Regions from separate parts of the Colwellia sp. SU-HH01172 genome, predicted to be linked through region 3. Evidence: predicted binding sites of a transcription regulator. Region 3 holds the regulator's gene; each other region holds the start of a gene.

Region 1 (2,275 bases), 310 kb from region 3:
ATAAATAAACAATGTCGCAATTATTAGGCTTATCGGAATGATGACTAAGCTTTGTATCATGATATCGCGAGTCGCTTGAGCGGCTTGTTTGATATTATTGATATGCTGTGTGTTTAGTGCATTGCTGCGCTGATTAATTTGCTCGTAAATTGTGGTAAGGCGATTAAATTTCTGCTGAATAGGCTGAAGAATATCGTCATCATTAGGCGATTTTTTTTCTGCATTGGGTATTGTCGTTTCAACAATATCTGTTACCGTTTTTGCATAGCGATTGGCTAATTGTTGTAATTCGGCATCGCTACTGGCAGTGATCAATTGCTGTGTTATTAGAAGAAGTTGTTGGCTCTGTTCGAGATAGCTTCCTGCCAGAGCAAGATCTCTTAACACTAAGTATTGTGCGGCATTACGCTCCATTTTTATTTGGCTACTTTTTAATAACTGTTGATTATCGAGCAACTTAGTTACATCGAGAATAGCCCCTTCACTTTCTTGCGCTAAGGTATTCACTTGCGAAGCACCAAACAATAACGCCAATACCAGCGGAATAGCAACCAAGCTAAAGCCCAATAAGGTTAACGATTTTATCGACAGATTTAGTGTCGGTACGCGTTTTTTTCGCTGTTGAGCACGTTGAGTTTTATTTGTTTTCACGTTTGAGCTTTTGCCATCTTTTAATTCGCTTAGGTACGGTATTAGTGTTAGCTAAATTCTCCTAAAAAACAATAGTGTCTCTATTTGGATACAGATATCGTATTGGGTTTTTAGGTTGTTAAGTATTTGATTTTAAATTTAAAAATTTGATTTTCATCTGTGTGTTCATCAAGTATAAATATCTTTTTAATTATACTGTTGCTGATTGGCTACAGTAAAATATCTCATCAGCCATTAAAGCTGTTTTATATCAATAGCTTGCAATGTTGGTACAGCATGTGCAATGCCAACATCGTAATGTGGCACTTGCCATTGTAGGCATATTTATTGATGTGCTGTTAATTAACTAGAAGGATTCAAACATGAATAATATTAGCTTAAAGAAACTCTCAATTACTGTTGTTGTTGCATCATTAGCATCAAACATCGTATTTGCTAACAATGACATCAGTACAGTGTTGACGAAAGTAGAAAAACCATCTTCATTTGCTAAATTGATCAGCAAATATGATAGCGACAAAAGTAATACCTTAAGTGCTAAGGAACTAGCAAATAATGACAAGCTAAGTAAGGATTTCGCTAAAGTTGATGTTAATGGCGATAAACAAATTAGCGAGAAAGAGTTTAATAATTATCTTGAAAGCATGAAAAAATCGCTATCGTAACTATGTCGCTTGCTGGTTAACAGCTCCCTTTTTTGCCGACTGTCAGCATTCGTTCCCAGCTAAGCAGTCGGCCTTTTTATACTGAAATTTAAGGCCCCCAACATGAATAATCAGTCTACCCCAGAAACCTTGTCTCGCTACGTGCAAATTGATAAATGGATTTTTGAAGTGAAAGCCGTGCGTGCAATACGCGTTGATGACTTTGGCAAACCTTACTCTGCTATTGCCAATTTTACTCTTAATGGCAACAGTGCTTATATCGACGGTTTGTTAACGCGAGAAGAAGATGATTTTACTCGTGAAGATTACCAAACCTTTGTTAAAATGTCGCAACAATTAGAAGTGAAAAGTGTTAATTTCGACCGTTTTAAGCAACGTCGTAGAGTTTCGGATACGGTAAAAGTAACGCCGATAAATAGTCAAAAACCAGAATTGAAATTGGTAAAAGCATAGCAAGGTATCGAGTTTAGTTGATATAATATTAGCGGGTATAATTATTTGAAAGGGCTGTCAAATGAACTCGATTAAAGTCGATGCAGGCTATATGACTCCATCTAAAATTGTTTGTGTAGGAAGAAATTATGCCGAGCATATCAGTGAATTAGGGAATGAAGTTCCTGATAATATGGTGTTGTTTATAAAATCGAACGCCGCGATAGGAAAACAATTGTTGGCCTATCACCAAGAAGCTTTGCATTATGAAGCAGAACTTTGTTTTTTGTATCAGCAAGGAGGCTTTTTTGCTGTCGCAATTGGTTTAGATTTAACCAAAAGAGCTTTGCAATCTCAATTGAAAACTGATGGATTACCATGGGAGCGGGCAAAAGCTTTCACTGGCTCAGCACTGTTTAGTGACTTTGTTTCGATCGAGTCAGCAAAAGAAAATTTTACTATCGAGCTTGATGTTAATGGTCAGCGTCGACAAACTGGCTCAGTCGCTATGATGCTACACTCTCCGC
Region 2 (2,275 bases), 450 kb from region 3:
CATCAACTTGCGCGGTATAATTACCTAAACCAACCACAGGGATCAAAATCGAATCGATTTTATCCATGTATTCTTTTTCACGTTTTTGCTCAATTTCAAATTCTTTACGTGAACGAGACGATACGGAATCTTGTGAGCCGGAATTAAGTAAGCGACCATTCTGATCTGTTACTGTCACTCGGTTCGGTGTTAAGCCTTGCACGGCAGAGCCAACAATATCAACCACAGAGTCGACTTCTTCTTCTGATAATAAACGACCTCGTTGCATGGTCAACACAACCGTGGCCGATGGATTTTTGGCGCGTTTAGCAAAAACATTTTCACGTGGAATAGCTAGCAGTACACGAGCACGCGATATACTTTGTAATTCTTCAATAGTACGCGCTAATTGTTGCTCGCGTGAATGCTTTAATCGTTCAGTTTCAAGACGTTGACTAACACCAAAACCCATGTCTTGCATGATGATCTCAGCGCCTTCTGTTGGGCTTTCTCCTAACCCTTCACGCGCTAACATTAATTTAATGGCTTGGTATTCGTCAGTTTGTACCGAAATGGTATTATTTTCTTGGTGATAAGCATCTTTATAACCATTGGCATCAAGCGTATCCATGGTTTTGATAAGTTGTTCTGTTGGTAATTTAGCTAAAATACGGTATTCAGGCTGATTCGCCCACATAATGACAAAAATAGCGATGGCAAGACATATTGCCAATGCCATAACGATGGTAATTTGACGCAAAAAGTCAACATTGCCCATAGCTCCTGCTAAACCTGACTTTTGTTCGCCAACGACACTGTCTGCACTGTCATTAGCAACTAAGTCATTGTTGCCATCTGCCAGCATAATTCCTGTGTTGTCTGTTGAATCTGCCACTTACTTTCTCCGCAAAACGTTTGTTTTATTTTTTTCAATTAACAACTGAGCAGCTATACCGGCATACTCATAATTTCTTTATAAGCTTCAACAAACTTATTACGAACCTGAACGGTTGCATCAAAGGCAATACCTGATTTTGACGCCGCAATCATAGTGTCGGCAAGTGTAACACTGCGATCACCCATTTCAAAGGCTGTACGCTTTGCACCTGTGTCTTTTTGTAAATCATTAACGGTATTAACAGCATCTTTTAGCAGGCTGCCGAAATCGCTACCCGCTTTGCTAACCGCAGGTGTACCCATGGCACTTTCACCGATAGGTAAGCGATTACCCATGGCTTCCATCGACATGCTTTGCATTTGGGCGTATAGAGAATTGCTTTTGATATCCATAATTAACTCACTTGCGTCAATTTCTTGTTACCTAATATTATTAATGGATAAAGCAAGCATAGTGCCAAGGGAGGAAAACGCAGTAAGTTACATCCATAACCCACTTAAAATCACTTAATAACAGCATAAAAATCAATAACAAACGATTTAATAAATGTTATAAAAAGCAAACAAAAAAACAACCTATTTCAGGTTGTTTTTTATGCCATGATTAAAATCTTCGCGGGTATGGTTAACTAAAACTGAAAAGTACAGCTAAAGTGGAATTTGGATACCACTGTCACGCATTCGAGCAATTTTATAACGTAAAGTTCGAGGGCTGATACCTAAGCGCTCTGCAACATCCTTACGACTACCTCGACAAGCATGTAAGGTATCTAAAATAATTTGATGTTCTTGTAATTTAAGCTCGCTACCTAACTTGTCATCTTTGGCTGCTGGCATTGCAGTATCTTGCGCTTTCGGAGGTTCAAAGTTTTCAATAAGTAGATCACCTGCATCTATACAGCGCTCACTTTGCAAAATAAGCGCTCGTTGTACTACGTTATCCAGTTCACGTACATTACCTGGCCAATCGTAAGCAAACAATTTACTGCGTGCAGCTGAGGTCAACTCTGGAATGACATTACCGTCTTTTTGGCAGATGCGAGCAATCAAATGCTGGGCCAATGGTACAATATCATCACGACGTTGATTTAATGGTAACCAAGTTAACGGAAAAACATTTAGGCGATAATATAAATCTTCGCGAAAGATCCCCTCACTAACCGCCTCTTTTAAGTCTCTATTACTGGTGGCGATCACTCGAACATCTAAGTTAATCGTTTTGCGTCCACCCAAGCGTTCAACTTCTCTTTCCTGCAATACTCGCAATATTTTCGCTTGTAAGCCAAGGTCCATTTCGGTAATTTCATCTAATAAAATTGTTCCGCCTTGAGCTTGTTCAAACTTACCTGGACATGCCTGAATTGCCCCGGTAAAGGCACCTTTTTCATAACCGAACAAA
Region 3 (2,275 bases):
CTACTTACCACAAGAAGCGTCAATATTTCGCAAGTTATCAGTTTATGACAATATCATGGCTATTTTGCAAACTCGTAAGTCATTATCTGATGTTGAAAAAGAAGAAAAGCTTGAGCATTTATTGGAAGAATTCAATATCGGCCATATTAAAGATAACTTAGGCATGAGCTTATCTGGTGGTGAACGTCGGCGCGTTGAAATTGCCCGGGCATTAGCCGCCGATCCAAAATTTATCTTACTTGACGAACCTTTTGCCGGTGTTGATCCAATTTCAGTAGGTGATATAAAAAAAATTATCCTACACTTAAAAGAACGTGGCATTGGCATTTTAATTACCGATCACAATGTCCGTGAAACGCTCGATGTTTGTGAACACGCATATATTGTTAGTCACGGCGAACTTATTGCAGAAGGTGATGCGGATCAAATTCTCGCAAACCAGCATGTAAGAGATGTATACCTTGGCGAACAATTCACGCTATAGTTATTGGCATACGTTAAAAGCAAAATAATATTGCACTAAATAGTAACAGGGAAAAGAAAAACTAAATGCGTCCTACTCTGCAGCTCCGTATCGGACAACAGTTAACTATGACTCCCCAATTGCAGCAAGCAATTAAGCTGTTGCAATTGTCGACCTTGGATTTACAACAAGAAATTCAAGAAGCACTTGAAAGTAATCCGTTACTTGAAATGGATGAAAACCAAACGACTTCATCGGAAAGTACGCCTGATAATTTAGAAGAAGCATTTTCGGCCAACGCCAGTGACAACAACAGTGAAGTAGCATCTCTAGATGGCAGTGAAGATTCAGCGCCAACAATCGATGAAATTAGCTCTGCCGAAGGCTTAGCAAAAACCGATATCCCCGAAGAATTGAATAATGACACCACCTGGGATGATAATTTCAGCGCTGGTACTAGCAGTGGCAGTGTTGGTCCTGCTTCTGAAGATTATACCTATCAAGGTGAAACCAAAGATTCAATTCAAGATCACCTAATTTGGCAAATGGAACTGACGCCTTTTACCGAAACCGATAAAACCATTGCCATTGCCATTATTGAAGCGATTGACGAAGCGGGTTATTTAACTGTTTCGGCTGAAGAAATTTTAGAAAGTGTCGGCATTGAAGACCTTGAACTTGATGAAGTCGAGGTGGTGCTAAAACGAATTAACGTCTTTGACCCTATAGGGGTTGCCGCCCGCTCAATTCCAGAGTGTTTGTTGATCCAATTGAATCAATTTTCAAGCGATACCCCTTGGTTAGCAGAAAGTAAACTCGCAGTTAGTGAGTATATTGACTTATTGGGTAATCGCGATTACCGGCAATTAATGCGTAAGTTGCGTTTAAAAGAAGAGCAATTACGCGAAGTGATACGTCTTATTCAAACCTTAGACCCTCGCCCTGGCGATAGCGTTGTTAAGAGTGAAGAACAATACGTAATTCCTGATGTTTCAGTGGAAAAGAAAAACGGCCGTTGGACAGTAGAATTAAATCCTGACACTGCACCTAAGCTGTCGGTCAATCAGCAATATGCCGCCATGTCACGTTCTATGAAGTCGTCGACGGATTCACAATTTATTCGTTCTAATCTGCAAGAAGCGAAATGGTTTATTAAGAGCTTGGAAAGTCGTAACGACACCTTATTAAAAGTATCCAACTGTATTGTGCAACGCCAACAAGGTTTCTTTGAACATGGCCCAGAAGCCATGCGCCCTATGGTATTAAACGATATTGCTGAAGCCGTTGATATGCATGAATCAACCATTTCTCGCGTTACCACGCAAAAATATATGCACACGCCTAGAGGCATATTTGAATTAAAATATTTCTTCTCAAGCCATGTTAGTACCGAAAATGGCGGCGAGTGCTCATCAACTGCTATTCGCGAGTTAATTAAAAAATTAGTCTCGGCAGAAATTCCCGCCAAACCACTCAGTGACAGTAAAATGGCAGATATTTTAGCGGAACAAGGCATTAAAGTAGCAAGGCGTACCATTGCAAAATATCGAGAGTCGCTCTCGATACCACCATCGAATCAACGTAAAAGCCTATTATAGGTTTGGTTTATTAACCCGCAAAAGAGGATTGACGCATATGCAAATTAATCTTACCGGACACCATGTCGATGTTACCGATTCATTACGTGATTATGTCAATGGAAAATTTGAAAAACTAGAACGACATTTTGATCACATCAACAATGTTCATGTAGTTTTAACCGTAGAAAAACTTAATCAAATAGCGGAATCAACCGTGCACTTAAGTGGCAGT

The links. The regulator sigma-54, encoded in region 3, starts transcription at its own class of promoters, with help from an activator protein. The targets are predictions, from matches to a motif close to GTTGGCACGNNNNTNGNNT.
Region 1: AC27JP_RS03655 (EF-hand domain-containing protein) is a predicted target of sigma-54. The motif match lies at 917-935, and genes of this name have one in related genera.
Region 2: fliE (flagellar hook-basal body complex protein FliE) is a predicted target of sigma-54. The motif match lies at 1,320-1,338, and genes of this name have one in related genera.

The regions. Positions count from the first base shown of each region.
Region 1 covers NZ_BAAJMB010000001.1:815,190-817,464, reverse strand. Annotated here, with positions in the region: gene AC27JP_RS03660 (HAMP domain-containing sensor histidine kinase) at 1-651, opposite strand, end outside; gene AC27JP_RS03655 (EF-hand domain-containing protein) at 1,014-1,316, shown strand; gene AC27JP_RS03650 (hypothetical protein) at 1,419-1,769, shown strand; gene AC27JP_RS03645 (fumarylacetoacetate hydrolase family protein) at 1,831-2,275, shown strand, end outside.
Region 2 covers NZ_BAAJMB010000001.1:675,494-677,768, forward strand. Annotated here, with positions in the region: gene fliF (flagellar basal-body MS-ring/collar protein FliF) at 1-874, opposite strand, end outside; gene fliE (flagellar hook-basal body complex protein FliE) at 928-1,269, opposite strand; gene AC27JP_RS03025 (sigma-54-dependent transcriptional regulator) at 1,525-2,275, opposite strand, start outside.
Region 3 covers NZ_BAAJMB010000001.1:1,121,151-1,123,425, forward strand. Annotated here, with positions in the region: gene lptB (LPS export ABC transporter ATP-binding protein) at 1-484, shown strand, start outside; gene AC27JP_RS04955 (RNA polymerase factor sigma-54) at 550-2,061, shown strand; gene hpf (ribosome hibernation promoting factor) at 2,099-2,275, shown strand, end outside.